DNA from 2 places in the Shinella sp. Sh6 genome. Region 1 is predicted to be linked to the other one. Evidence: predicted binding sites of a transcription regulator. Region 1 holds the regulator's gene; the other holds the start of a gene.
The links. Region 1 encodes PhoB, which activates phosphate uptake and scavenging genes when phosphate is short. Its sites were predicted from a motif close to TGTCATNNANCTGTCAT; they were not measured.

Region 1 (7,390 bases):
ATGGTCACGGTCGGCCCGTTCCTGCGCGATATCTCGGCCCAGCTCAACGGCCTTGCCACCGGCAACTATGCGAGCTTCATCCAGGCGCAGAGCGTGCTGACGGCCGGCTTCGTCATGGGTATCATGCTGATCCCCTACGTCTCCTCGCTGTCCGACGACATCATCACCGCCGTGCCGCGGGCCCTGCGCGACGGCTCGCTCGGCCTCGGCGCCACGCGCTCGGAGACGATCAAGCGCGTCATCCTGCCGGCCGCCCTGCCGGGCATCGTCGGCGCCCTCCTGATGACGGCCTCGCGCGCCATCGGCGAGACGATGATCGTGGTGCTCGCAGCCGGTGTCGCCGCCCGCATGCAGCTCAATCCCTTCGAGCCGATGACGACGGTGACGGTGAAGATCGTCAACCAGTTGACGGGCGACCTCGAATTCACCTCGCCGCAGACGCTGGTGGCCTTCGCCCTCGGCATCACGCTCTTCGTCATCACGCTTTGCCTCAACATCTACGCCCTCTACATCGTGCGCAAATACCGGGAGCAGTACGAATGAGCCAGGTCTCCCCCATGTCTTCCATGAGCTCCATCGGCGCCTCCGCCCGGCCCGGGCGCCGCGATATCGGCCTCGGCCGCCGCTACGCCGCCGAACGCCGCTTCCGCTTCTACGGCATGGCCGCCATCGGCTTCGGCCTCCTGTTCCTGTTCCTCCTCCTGTTCTCCGTGGTCTCCAAGGGCTACACGGCCTTCCAGCAGTCGATGATCACCATTCCGGTCGCATTCTCCGAACAGGTCATCGACAAGGACAACGAGCGCGCCGCCAACCCGCAGAAGCTCGTCTCGGCCAACTATCCGGTCGTCGCCCGCAATGCGCTCGCGAAGGTGCTGGGCGTCGACGAGAAGGACCGGGCCGGCCTCAAGGTGGTGAACGGCCTGATCTCGGACAGCGTGCGCACCCAGCTCCGCGACCTCGTCGTCGCCGATCCGTCGATCATCGGCACGACGCGCGACGTGACGTTCCTCGCCTCCGGCGACCTCGATTCCGCCTTCAAGGGCCAGATCAATCTCGACGTGCCGGAGAAGGACCGAAAAATCTCCGACAGGCAGGTCGGCTGGATGAACCAGCTCGCCGAAAGCGGCGCGCTCTCCAAGCACTTCAACACCGGCCTCTTCGTCAACGGCGCCTCCAGCCGCCCGGAGGCCGCCGGCGTCGGCGTCGCGCTCGTTGGCTCGCTCTACATGATGCTGATCGTGCTGGCGCTCTCGCTGCCGATCGGCGTCGCCGCCTCGATCTACCTGGAGGAGTTCGCGCCGAAGAACCGCCTCACCGACCTGATCGAGGTGAACATCAACAACCTCGCGGCCGTGCCCTCCATCGTCTACGGCCTGCTCGGCCTTGCCGTCTTCGTCAACTTCGCCGGCTTCCCGCGCTCGGCGGCCCTCGTCGGCGGCCTGGTGCTGACACTGATGACGCTGCCGACCATCATCATCGCGACCCGCGCGGCGCTGAAGGCGGTGCCGCCGTCGATCCGCGCGGCGGCCCTCGGCCTCGGCGCCTCGAAGATGCAGACCGTGTTCCACCACGTCCTGCCGCTTGCCATGCCGGGCATCCTCACCGGCACGATCATCGGCCTTGCCCATGCTTTGGGTGAAACCGCGCCGCTCCTCCTCATCGGCATGGTCGCCTTCGTGGCGGACGTTCCGGCAACGCCGCTCGATCCGGCGACGGCCCTTCCGGTGCAGATCTACATGTGGGCGAACGAGGCCGAGCGCGCCTTCGTGGAGCGCACGTCGGGCGCCATCATCGTGCTCCTTCTCTTCCTCATCCTCATGAACGTCGGCGCGATCCTGCTGCGCCGCCGCTTCGAACGGCGCTGGTAAAAGGACCCGTCAGATGAACATCATGTCAGAAGCCGCAGTCGAGAAAGCGCTGGACGGAAAAATGAACGACATTTCCTACAAGATGATCGGCAGGGACGTTTCGGTCTATTACGGCGAGAAGCGCGCCCTTTACGACGTCAATCTCGATGTACGCGAAAACACCGTGACGGCCCTCATCGGCCCGTCCGGCTGCGGCAAGTCGACGTTCCTGCGCACGCTCAACCGCATGAACGACACGATCGACGGCTGCCGTGTCACCGGCCGCATCACGCTCGACGGTGACGACATCTACGACCCGGCAATCGACGTGGTCGAGCTGCGCGCCCGCGTCGGCATGGTCTTCCAGAAGCCGAACCCGTTCCCGAAATCGATCTACGAGAACGTCGCCTATGGCCCGCGCATCCACGGCCTTGCGAAAGCCAAGGCCGACATGGACGCCATCGTCGAGCAGAGCCTGCAGAAGGCGGGCCTGTGGAACGAGGTGAAGGACCGCCTGCAGGAAAGCGGCACGGGCCTTTCCGGTGGCCAGCAGCAGCGCCTGTGCATCGCCAGAGCCGTCGCCGTCAGCCCCGAGGTCATCCTGATGGACGAGCCCTGCTCGGCGCTCGACCCCATTGCCACCGCCAAGGTGGAGGAACTGATCCACGAGCTGCGCGCCAATTTCACCATCGTCATCGTGACGCATTCGATGCAGCAGGCGGCCCGCGTCTCGCAGCGCACCGCCATGTTCCACCTCGGCAACCTCGTCGAGGAGAACGACACCGACAAGATGTTCACCAACCCGGACGACCAGCGCACGCAGGACTACATCATGGGCCGCTTCGGCTGACGCCCAAGCTCCCCCGAACCCGCGCGCATCAAGGACAGAACCATGGCCCCCTCCCATATCGTCTCCGCCTATGACGAAGAACTGAAATACCTCTCCCGCCGTATCTCCGAGATGGGCGGCACCGCCGAGCAGATGGTCGCCGATTCCGTCCGCGCCCTCGTCACCACGGATGCGGCGCTGGCCCAGAAGGTCATTTCCGAGGATATCATCCTCGACAATGCCGAGCGGCAGATCAACGAGAAGGCGATCGTCACCATCGCCAAACGCCAGCCGATGGCCGCGGACCTGCGCGAGATCATGGGCGCCATCCGCATCGCCGCCGAGCTGGAACGCGTCGGCGACCTCGGCAAGAACACCGCAAAGCGCGTCATCGCCGTGCAGAGCTCGGGCATGCCGCGCACGCTCGCCCGCGGTCTCGAGCACCTCGCCGAGCTCGCCCTTATGCAGCTCAAGGAAGTGCTCGACGTCTACGCTACCCGCTCGGTCGACAAGGCGAAGGCGATCCGCGAGCGCGACGACGAGATCGACGCGATCTACACCTCGCTGTTCCGCGAGTTGCTCACCTACATGATGGAGGATCCGCGCAACATCACGCCCTGCACGCACCTCCTGTTCTGCGCCAAGAACATCGAGCGCATCGGCGACCATGCGACCAACATCGCCGAGACCATCTACTACATGGCGACCGGCTCGCAGCCCGAGGGCGAGCGCCCGAAGGACGACACTTCCACGTCGGTGGTCGCTGCCGACCTTTCCGAAGCCTCCGAGTAAGGGACGCGCCCATGGTGCCGAGAATCGCGGTGGTGGAAGACGAGGAGGCGCTGAGCGTCCTCCTGCGCTACAACCTCGAAGCCGAGGGCTTCGAGGTCGATACGATCCTTTCCGGCGACGAGGCCGAGATGCGCCTGCAGGAGCGCATGCCGGACCTCCTCATCCTCGACTGGATGCTGCCGGGCGTTTCCGGCATCGAACTCTGCCGGCGCCTGCGCCAGCGGCCGGAGACCGAGCGCCTGCCGATCATCATGCTGACGGCGCGCGGCGAGGAGAGCGAGCGCGTGCGCGGCCTTGCCACCGGCGCGGACGACTATGTGGTCAAGCCCTTCTCGACGCCCGAGCTCGTCGCCCGCGTGCGCGCCATGCTGCGCCGGGCCAAGCCCGAAGTCGTCTCGACGGTGCTGCGCTGCGGCGACATCGAGCTCGACCGCGAGACCCACCGCGTCCATCGTCGCACCCGCGAGGTGCGCCTCGGCCCTACGGAATTCCGCCTTCTCGAATTCCTGATGACCTCCCCCGGCCGCGTCTTCTCGCGCTCCCAGCTCCTCGACGGCGTCTGGGGCCACGACATCTATGTCGACGAGCGCACCGTCGACGTCCATGTCGGCCGCCTCCGCAAGGCCCTCAATTTCGCGGGCATGCAAGACGTCATCCGCACCGTCCGCGGCGCCGGCTATTCGCTGGAAGCCTGAGCGGGCCATTCGTTTCGGGGAGGCAAGCGGGCCCTGCGGGGCCCGTTTCGCGTTTGAGGGGCTCCTCCGCTCGCTGCTCCCTCTCGGTCGTCATCCTCGGGCTTGACCCGAGGATCCACGCGTCACGGCATGAGCGGAGTTTGTGGCATGGATCCTCGGGTCAAGCCCGAGGATGACGACCGAGAGGGAGCGGGGATGAGAGGAGAGGGAGCGGGGATGAGAAGAGGGCGCAGGATGCGGACCGGGCGGAGGGGAGGCGGTAGGGATATGGAGAGGAAGTAGGAAGACTGCAAAACGCTGCTGCCTTCGTCCGAACGCCCCAAACGAAAACGGGCCCTTCCGGGCCCGCATCTCATTCCGCGTCGGTGCCTGTCAGCGCATCCGCCGGCGTTCGGCGGAGGGCTGGTAGGCGAGGCGCTGGTGGTAGGTGCAGTAGGGCGAGTTGTCCGGGGACTCGTTGCCGCAGAAATGGAAGTCGTCGTTGAGCGGATCGCCGATCGGCCACTTGCAGGTGCGCTCGGTGAGCTGCGTCAGCTCCAGCCGGCGCGACATCGGCACGACCACGCCGTTGTTGCCGTTGGCCGGAACGGGAAGCTGCTCGCTGCGGATCTCGAAGCCGGCGTCGGCGTCTTCCTTGGCGATACCCGTATCGGCGGGCCGGACGGCGGCGCGGGCGGCGACCGGACGGGCCTGGAAGGCCGAGGGGCGGGGCGTTGCCGCTGCCGGGCGCTTCGGGCGGGCGGCGCTCGGCGTGCCGCCGGCCTTGGCGCGGCCCGGCAGGTTCAGCCGGTGCACCTTGCCGATGACCGCGTTGCGGCTGACGCCGCCGAGTTGGGCGGCGATCTGGCTCGCGCTCAGGCCTTCGCTCCAGAGCTTCTTGAGTTTCTCGACCCGCTCGTCTGTCCAGTTCATGCTTTTCGTCTCCGCTCGGCGTTCGATGCGGGAATCCCTCGTCGCGTCCCGGACGGGTCCGGGACCTGAACGCCTTCAACTCTTTGGTGACTAGTTCCGCCGCATGCAGTCTAGTAATTGGTCTTTAACCTAGAGACCGGGGGACTCCGTGACAAGAGTCGCGGGAATCGGCGCGAATCGATTTCGAGGTTTTCCCCAACTTGCTGGTCGGGTGTGACTCGATAGCGACACCTCCCGATGCGCCGCGAATCCTCACCTTGCGGGAGGTTCAGCGCCGTTTGAGGCCGCGATTTTGTTGACAGGCCCGGGCGAAATGCGGATAGTGCCCGCATGCCGCCGAAAGGCGGCTTTTGATTTTTCCGGTATCCGGAAAAGTCAAGCCCAGGACCCGTTTTCCGCATCTCTTTTCGAAGGAACCGCGCCATGGCCGATGCCGCGCCGCTCTATGAAACCTATCTGCGTGCACCGCTCCGGTTCACGCGCGGGGAGGGCGTCTGGCTGTTCGACGAAAAGGGAGAGCGATATCTCGATTTCGCCGCCGGCGTCGCCGTCACCTCGCTCGGCCATGCCCATCCCCATCTCGTCGCCGCGCTGAAGGACCAGGCCGACAAGGTCTGGCACCTGTCGAACCTCTACGAGGTGCCCGGCCAGGAAAGCCTCGGCCGCCGCCTGACGGAGACCACCTTCGCCGACAAGGTGTTCTTCACCAATTCCGGCGCCGAGGCGCTGGAATGCGCGATCAAGACGGCGCGGCGCTACCATTTCGCCAAGGGCCATCCCGGCAAGTTCCACATCATCACCTTCGACGGCGCCTTCCACGGCCGCACCATCGCCACCATCGCGGCCGGCGGGCAGGAGAAGTATATCGAGGGCTTCGGCCCCAAGGCGCCCGGCTTCCTCAAGGTCCCCTTCGGCGACATCGCCGCCGTCAAGGACGCGATCACCGAGGAGACGGCGGCCATCCTCATCGAGCCGGTGCAGGGCGAGGGCGGCATCCGCCCCGTGCCTAAGGAGTTCCTGCAGGAGCTGCGCGGCCTCTGCGACGAATACGGCCTCCTCCTGATCCTCGACGAGGTGCAGTCCGGCGTCGGCCGCACCGGCCGCCTCTTCGCCCATGAATGGTCGGGCGTCACGCCGGATATCATGGCGGTCGCCAAGGGCATCGGCGGCGGCTTCCCCATGGGCGCCTGCCTTGCCACGGGCGAGGCGGCCTCCGGCATGGTCGCCGGCACGCACGGCTCCACCTATGGCGGCAACCCGCTCGCCATGGCCGTCGGCAACGCGGTGCTGGACGTGGTGCTGGAAGAAGGCTTCCTTGAGCATGTGCGCGACGTCGCCCTCGTCTTCCGCCAGGGCCTTGCGGCCTTGAAGGACCGCTTCCCCGAGATCATCGAGGACGTGCGCGGCGAGGGCCTGATGCTCGGCATCAAGTCGAAGATCCCCGTCGCCGAGCTCCTTGCCGCCGTGCGCGCGGAAAAGCTGCTCGGCGTGCCGGCCGGCGACAACGTGCTGCGCCTCCTGCCGCCGCTCACCGTGACGGCGGAGGAAGCGCGCGAAGGCCTCGCACGCATCGAGCGCGCCGCCGAAAAGCTGACGGCGGCAAAGGCCGCCTGACCGGGCACCGGAACAGACAGGACATATCATGGCAAAGCATTTTCTCGACCTTTCCGCCGTTTCGGAAAGCGATCTCCGCGTCATCATGGACGATGCGCACAAGCGCAAGGCCGCCAACAAGGCCGGCACGGAAGCAAAGCCCCTCGCCGGCAAGATGCTCGCGATGATCTTCGAGAAGCCCTCCACCCGCACGCGCGTTTCCTTCGACGTCGGCATGCGCCAGCTCGGCGGCGAGACGCTGTTCCTGTCGGGCACGGAAATGCAGCTCGGCCGCGCCGAGACGATCGGCGACACGGCCAAGGTCCTCTCGCGCTATGTCGATGCCATCATGATCCGCACGACCGATCATTCGCGCCTGCTGGAGCTTGCCGAGCACGCCACCGTGCCGGTCATCAACGCGCTGACGGACCTCACGCATCCCTGCCAGATCATGGCCGACATCATGACCTTCGAGGAGCATCGCGGCTCCACCAAGGGCAAGACCTTCGCCTGGACGGGCGACGGCAACAACGTGCTGCATTCCTTCGTCGAGGGCTCCGCCCGCTTCGGCTACACGATGAAGATGGCCGTGCCGATGGGCTCGGAGCCCGACGACAGGATCCTCAACTGGGCGCGCGACAACGGCGGCAACATCCTGCTCGGCCACGATGCCGATGCGGTGGTCGACGGCGTCGACCTCGTCGTCACCGACACCTGGGTCT
Region 2 (7,390 bases), 1.7 Mb from region 1:
AAACAAACAATCCCGGAGTCTGTCCGGTTCAGAATGAGTCGGACAGACTCTGGCGCCGTTCCGATGAAAATCAGTAGCCCGCCGACATCAGTTCCGCATGGGAATCGAAGAAGCGTTCAAGGCCGTACTGCTTGCCGAACATGATGTCGTGCTGGAGGAAGCGGTAGTCGCGCACCAGCGGGTCGACGGTCTTCTGGCGGGCCCAGTCGGGCGTCGCGTTGCCCTTGGCGTCGATCAGCATGTAGCGGTCGATGACGCGAAGCCTGTCGTGTACGGCGCCGAGGAAGCCGGTGTAGTAAGGATGCTCGAAGCCCGCCTCCTTGAGGAGGTAATAGGAGAGGAAGGCCGGGCTGACCGTGCCGATCTCCTTGTCGACGCCGGTCTTGTTCGACCAGATGACGAGCGGGGTCTCGTGCTCCTTCTTCATCTGCTCGGGCGTGCCCTTGCGCGAGGCGGTGATGCCCTGCATGTAGCCGGAGTTCTTGTAGACCGTGTTGAGCGGCGGCAGGTGGTCGCCGAAGATGACGATGATCGTCTCGCGGTCGCGTTCCTTCGCCCAGTCCATCAGCATCTTCAGGCTGCCGTCGGCCTCCTTCACGCCCTGCGCGTAGCTTGCGAGCATGCGCGTGTCGCGGGCGTCGAGCCGGCCGTCGACCTTGATGTCGGTCCTGGCGTAGCGGCCGTCGTCATAGGGGCCATGGCCCTGCAGCGTGACGGCGAAGAAGAAGAACGGATCCTCCTGGCTGTCCGCCTGGCGGATGATCTCCTTGGTCAGCGCCTCGTCCGAGGTGAAGTTGCCGCGCTTTGCCAGCGGCGGCATCTTGTCGACATCCTTGAAGGTCTCGAAGCCGAAGGCCTTGTAGACGCTCGTGCGGTTCCAGAACCAGCCGGAGAACGGGTGGATGGCGCGCGCCGTATAGCCTTCCGCGCGGAAGAACGTGGCGAGCGAGGGGATCGGCTTGCGCACATACTGCTGGTAGGGAATGCTGCCCGTCGGCAGGAACGCGTTGGAGAAGCCCGTCAGCGCCTCGAATTCGATATTGGCGGTGAGGCCGCCGAATTCCGGCGAGAAGACGGAGCCGCTGCGGTTCTTGCGGATCACCGGCATCGGGTCTTCCGAGAGCTTGACCGTGTCGAGACGCGTCGGATCCCACAGGGACTCGCTCATCAGCACGATGACGTCCGGCTTGGAGCGGTGCGTCGTGCCGGCGGGCATGGGCTTCGACGGGATCTTGTCGATGGCGTCGATCATGTAGCCGGCCGGCGCCTTGACGTTGGCCATCGGCAGGTTGATCGCGAACGCCATGACGAAGCCGTTATGGCGATAGTTCTCCGCCTGGTCCCACATGATCGGGAAGACCTTCAGCCGGTCGCGGACCCAGGAGAAGTCGTTGTAGTCCATGATCGAGACGAAGCCGGCGAGAAGCGGCAGCGCAAGCGCGAGGCGCGTCAGGCGCTCCTTGCCCGTCAGCGGCCGGAAGCGGCGCCAGGCGAAGACAAGAAGGCTGACGAGGCCGACGACGGCAACGACGAGCGCGACCGCAAGGCCGGCGGCCGTCCACGGCCGGTCCTTCACGAGGACCGGCATCAGTTCGAGGATCTGGCGGCCGAAGAGCAGGTCCGTCGGATAGAGCGGGTCGGTCAGGAAGACCTGCTTCTGCTGCGAGATGAAGCCCATCAGCACGGCGAGCGGGAAGACGATCAGCACGGCCTTGTGCTGGCGGCCGATCAGCGCGTCGACGGTGAGGAAGAGCAGGAAGAAGACGCCGACCGTCGTCCAGCCCGGCTGCTGCGGATTGGTCAGGAACGTCCAAGTCTGGGCGAGCGAGCCGCGCGTGATGAGCTCGATGGCGGCGACGGTGAGAAGGGCGAGAAGCGCGGAGACGGCAAGCGAGCGCAGCACGGCGAGCGCCCTGGCATGGCGCGTGAGGAAGCCTGCCTTGCCGGCACGCTCTTCGGTGGTTTCGATCGCCACGGCTGCGGATGTAAAGATAGCCAAGGCCGTCTCCAGATTTCATAAAAGTTTCGCGTATCTGTCATACGGATGTCATCTTGAACAGGGGATGAACGGTTTCTGCAACGTTCTCGCGGTGGATTGGTTCCCCCTGTTGCGGGGCCGCCATGAGCGCCGGAAGCATTGAAAAACGAGGACTTGCAGGCGAAGGATGCGTAATCGGCGCCGCGCTTCATTCCCAAAACGCCCCCGATGCTCTAAAGAGCTTGTCGACCGTTCGAGATGCGACAACCGCGTGCGGCCGCAGGATCGGACACCATGAGGAGACGGGTCCGCAGACATGACTTCCGAGACTGAAAAGACGACCCTGCGCATCGCCGTCGCGCAGCTCAACCCGACCGTCGGCGACGTCGCCGGCAACCTTGCCAGGGCGCGCGCCGCCCGCGAGGATGCCGCCCGGCAGGGCGCCGACCTCCTGCTCCTGACGGAACTCTTCATTTCCGGCTATCCGCCGGAGGACCTCGTGCTGAAGCCGGCCTTCCTGAAGGCCTGCCGCCGGGCGATCGACGATTTTGCCGCCGACACGGCGGATGGCGGGCCGGGCGTCGTCATCGGCTTTCCCCGGCAGGACGAGACGGGGCGCTACAACGCCGTCGCCGTGCTCGACGGCGGCAAGGTGATCGCCGTCCGCGACAAGGTGGACCTGCCGAACTACGGTGAGTTCGACGAGAAGCGCGTCTTCGACCAGGGCGCCATGCCCGGGCCGGTGAACTTCCGCGGCGTGCGCCTCGGCATCCCGATCTGCGAGGACATCTGGGGCGAGCTCGGCGTGTGCGAGACGCTGGCCGAGAGCGGCGCGGAAATCCTCCTGTCGCCGAACGGCTCGCCCTATTATCGCGGTAAGGTGGACGTGCGCCACCAGGTCGCCCTCAGGCAGGTCATCGAGACCGGCCTGCCGCTCGTCTATGCCAACCAGCTCGGCGGACAGGACGAACTGGTCTTCGACGGTGCGAGCTTCGCCTTCAACGCCGACAAGATGCTCGCCTTCCAGATGAGCGAGTTCGAGGAGGCGATCGCGCTCACCACCTGGAAGCGGCAGGGCGGCGGCTGGGTGTGCGACGCCGGCCCGATGTCGCGCATTCCCGAAAGCGAGGAGGCGGACTACCGCGCCTGCCTGCTGGGCTTCCGCGACTACGTCAACAAGAACGGCTTCAAGAATGTGGTGCTCGGCCTTTCGGGCGGCATCGACTCGGCCATCTGCGCGGCCATCGCCGTCGATGCGCTCGGCGAGGAGCGCGTGCGCTGCGTGATGCTGCCCTACCGCTACACCTCGAAGGATTCGCTGAAGGACGCGGCCGATTGCGCCAAGGCCCTCGGCTGCCGCTACGACATCGTGCCCATCGAGGCGCCGGTGACGGGCTTCCTCTCCTCGCTCGCCGAGCTCTTCGAGGGTACGGAAGAGGGGATCACGGAAGAAAACCTGCAGAGCCGCGCGCGCGGCACCATCCTCATGGCGATCTCCAACAAGTTCGGCTCGATGGTCGTCACCACCGGCAACAAGTCGGAAATGTCGGTCGGCTACGCCACGCTCTACGGCGACATGAACGGGGGCTTCAACCCGATCAAGGACCTCTACAAGATGCAGGTCTACGCCCTGTCGCGCTGGCGCAACGCCCATGTGCCGCCGGGCGCGCTCGGGCCTTCCGGCGAGGTCATCCCGGCCAACATCATCGACAAGGCGCCCTCGGCGGAGCTGCGCCCCAACCAGACCGACCAGGATTCGCTGCCGCCCTATCCGGTGCTCGACGATATCCTCGAATGCCTCGTCGAGAAGGAGATGGGCACCGACGAGATCGTCGCGCGCGGCCACGACGAGGCGACGGTTCACCGCATCGAGCACCTGCTCTACATCGCCGAATACAAGCGCCGCCAGTCCGCCCCCGGCGTCAAGATCACCAAGAAGAACTTCGGCCGCGACCGCCGCTATCCCATTACCAACCGCTTCCGCGACCGGGGGTAGGATGTATTAACCCTGGCTGAAGAAGGGCGGCACGGCAGGATTGTGGCCAAGCCGGCGTTTGTTACTCTCCCCGTCTGCCTGGGAGGATGATGGCCAATGTCTGAGCGGAATGTCGCGCTGTTCATCGACGCGGAGAATATGCCGCCATCGCTTGCGGATGCCATCCTCGTCGAGGCGGAACGGCATGGAACGTTGTCCCACCGCCGCGTGTACGGCGATTTTTCCCAAGGTCTGGCCTCGTGGCTGGACGTGGTGCCACGTCATGCATTGACGGCCTGCCAGACGGTTGCCGGCGCAGCGGGAAAGAATGGCGCCGACATCGCCCTTGTCATCGATGCCCTCGACCTGTTCCATACGACCGACGCGGATGTGTTCTGCCTTGCCACCTGCGACGGCGACTTTACGCAACTGGCGATGCGGATACGGCAAGGCGGGCAAACATTTGTCGGCATGGGGATGCCGCATGCCTCTGCTCGCTTTCGTGCGGCCTGCGATGTCTTCAAGATGTTCGATACTCCGAAAGCGCAGGCGATGTCGGCAACCGCGGTCGACAAGCAGGTAGGCGCTCCCGCTCCGTGCCGTGCATTGAAGGCGGATATTCTGAAAAGAGCCTTCCTTGCTGCACCACCGCTCGATGGCGGATGGATCGGGCTGCATGACGTCATGAAGGCACTTAAAACCTTTCAGCCGGATTTCGAGGTGAAGGCTTATGGACACAGCCAGCTCAGCAAGTTGCTGGCTTTCTCCGGTGTCGAACTGGCAGACAACAACAGGAAGGCGCGGTTGAAAGCACCGGTTTTGAAGAAGGTGGTCGATAACGGCTAGACGATCCTCATCGCCATGGGTGAAGACATAGATGCGAAGCTCCGTCGAAATCCACAATATCGTGACCGGCGAGACCCGTGTCGTCTGGCAGACGGAGCGGCTGGTGGAGGCGCCGAATTTTTCGCGCGACGGGTCGTTCCTCATCGTCAATGGCGACGGGCTGCTCTATCGCCTGCCGCTCGATGGCGGCAGGCCCGTGAAAATCGATACGGGCTTTGCCACCCGCTGCAACAACGACCACGGGATTTCGCCGGACGGTGCGCTGATCGCGATCAGCGACAAGGTGGAGTTCGGCAAGTCGGCGATCTACCTGCTGCCGTCGGAAGGCGGCACGCCGCGGCTTGCCACGCCCAACCTGCCGTCCTACTGGCACGGCTGGTCGCCGGACGGCGGGACGCTCGTCTATTGCGGCATTCGCGGCGACCTCTTCGACATCTACACGATCCCGGTCACGGGCGGCGAGGAGCGGCGGCTTACCTTCGGGGAAGGGCGCAACGACGGGCCGGATTATTCCGCCGACGGCGAATGGATCTACTTCAACTCCAGCCGCACCGGACGCATGCAGATCTGGCGGGTGCGGCCGGACGGCGGCGAGGTGACACGCATTACCGACAGCCCCTACGGCGACTGGTTCCCGCATCCTTCGCCGGACGGCCGGCACCTGCTGGTGCTTTCCTATGACGGCGACGTGTTCGACCATCCGCGCGACCTCACAGTCCGGCTGCGGCTGATGGATGTCGACGGCGGCAATGCGCGCGTGCTCTTCGAGCTTTTCGGCGGGCAGGGCACGATGAACGTGCCGAACTGGTCGCCGGACGGCACGGAATTCGCCTTCGTGCGCTATGCGCCGGCGCGTTAAGCTTTCGCTCACCAGCCCGCTTAAACGAATCTTGCCGTCTGCCGGCTAGTCTTGCCGCAACGATGTCCGGGAAATCCGGCGGGGGACAGGCAGGGAAAGATGGCGGGCAGCATGGGCGATGGGCGTGGGATACGCCGGCGCAGATTGGGGATGGCGATCCGGGCGGCGGCGGTGATGATCGTCGGCCTGTTCGTGGCCGCCAACTATTTCGTGCTGGAATATTCGATCGAACGGGCCGACAGCTTCGTCGCCGAGACCGAGCGCACGCTGGTGCGCAACGAGTTCAGCCACCAGATCGACCAGGTCGTCCAGTACCAGAGCCAGATTTCCTTCTGGGACAAGACCTTCCAGGAGCTGCAAGACGGCATGCCGGGCCACGCCTTCATCCGCGACCAGATCCGCGACTGGATGTGGGCCGACTTCGGCTTTTCCTGGATGATCTTCACCTCGCCGGACGGCGAGAAGATCCTCGGCGTGCACAATGGAAAGGCGGTTTCCGAGCGCAAGGCGCGCGAGAAGCTTTACTGGGTGAGCGACCTGACGCGCCGGGCCGAACAGGCCTACCGCGCCGCGCTTTCGCCCGACCGCGGCGGCTGGCAGGTCGCCCGCGCCAGGCGCGACCCCGATCTCCTGACACCGGCGCTGCCGAATATCCATGTCACCGGCATGCGCCTCATCGACCGCGTCATGAGCATCGTCGTGGTGCAGGCGGTCATTCCCAAGACCCTCTACATTCCCGCGAGCCGCCGCGAGCCGATCCTGCTCGTCACCGTCAAGCCGGTCTCCGGCAAGATGCTGGCGAACACGGCAAGCCGCCTCGGCGTGCACGATCTCGGCTTCACGCCCATCGTGACGGAGGAGCCGGGCCTGCTGATGACGCCGGTCGGCGGCGACGGCTACAATCCCATGGTCGCCTCCTGGCGCCCGAACATGCCGGGCTCCTTCGTCTGGCAGTCGGCGGTGCCGCAGATCGCGATCTTCGTTGTCGCCTTCGCGGCGGTCATGCTCTTCGTCGCCGTGCGCTTCTCCTCCCTCGTCAAGGCGCTCCAGCGCAGCGAGGCGAAGAACGCCTTCCTCGCGCGGCACGACCCGCTGACGGGCCTCAAGAACCGTAGCGGCTTCGACGAGGAGGTCTCGCGGGCCGTGCGCAAGGGAGAGGACAAGCCCTTCGCGATCCTCGCGCTCGACCTCGACAAGTTCAAGGCCGTCAACGACCGGCACGGCCATGCGGCCGGCGACACGGTGCTGCAGGCCGTCGCCCGGCGCTTTTCCGACAGGATCGGCCCGCGCGGCACGGTCGCCCGGCTCGGCGGCGACGAGTTCTGCGTGCTGCTTGCGGGCGAATACGCCCGCGCCGACCTTGTGGCGCTCGCGGAGGATCTGGTGCGCGACACGCAGGTGCCCGTCGCCTATGACGGCCAGTTGCTCCTCATCGGCGGCAGCGCCGGCATCGCCCAGTTCCCCGAGCACGGCGGCTCGGTCCACGACGTCATGGTGATGGCCGACGCCGCGCTCTACGCGGCCAAGAACGGCGGGCGCAACCGCGCCGTCCATGCCGGCGATATCGGCAGCGAGGCGGTCGCCGAGGCTGCCGCGGCGCGCGCCGCCTGACGCGGGGGCTTGATCGGGCGCGGGAGGCGTGCGCATATCCTTCCCGTCAGGTGCCCGCTTCGGCGGGAGAATCGGGAATCCGGTGCGGAAGCGCTCCAAGACCGGAACGTGCCCAACGCTG

Region 2: a site for PhoB is predicted at 2,035-2,051, ahead of ACZ5TO_RS08830 (LTA synthase family protein). Genes of this name have one in related genera too.

What each region holds. Positions count from the first base shown of each region.
Region 1 is NZ_AP044005.1:102,070-109,459, forward strand. Features, by position in the region: gene pstC (phosphate ABC transporter permease subunit PstC) at 1-543, shown strand, start outside; gene pstA (phosphate ABC transporter permease PstA) at 558-1,868, shown strand; gene pstB (phosphate ABC transporter ATP-binding protein PstB) at 1,882-2,697, shown strand; gene phoU (phosphate signaling complex protein PhoU) at 2,740-3,468, shown strand; gene phoB (phosphate regulon transcriptional regulator PhoB) at 3,480-4,163, shown strand; gene ACZ5TO_RS00515 (GcrA family cell cycle regulator) at 4,536-5,075, opposite strand; gene ACZ5TO_RS00520 (acetylornithine transaminase) at 5,499-6,689, shown strand; gene argF (ornithine carbamoyltransferase) at 6,718-7,390, shown strand, end outside.
Region 2 is NZ_AP044005.1:1,794,317-1,801,706, reverse strand. Features, by position in the region: gene ACZ5TO_RS08830 (LTA synthase family protein) at 71-1,999, opposite strand; gene ACZ5TO_RS08825 (NAD+ synthase) at 2,295-3,974, shown strand; gene ACZ5TO_RS08820 (NYN domain-containing protein) at 4,071-4,799, shown strand; gene ACZ5TO_RS08815 (TolB family protein) at 4,831-5,658, shown strand; gene ACZ5TO_RS08810 (diguanylate cyclase domain-containing protein) at 5,809-7,269, shown strand; cobalamin riboswitch at 7,301-7,390, shown strand, end outside.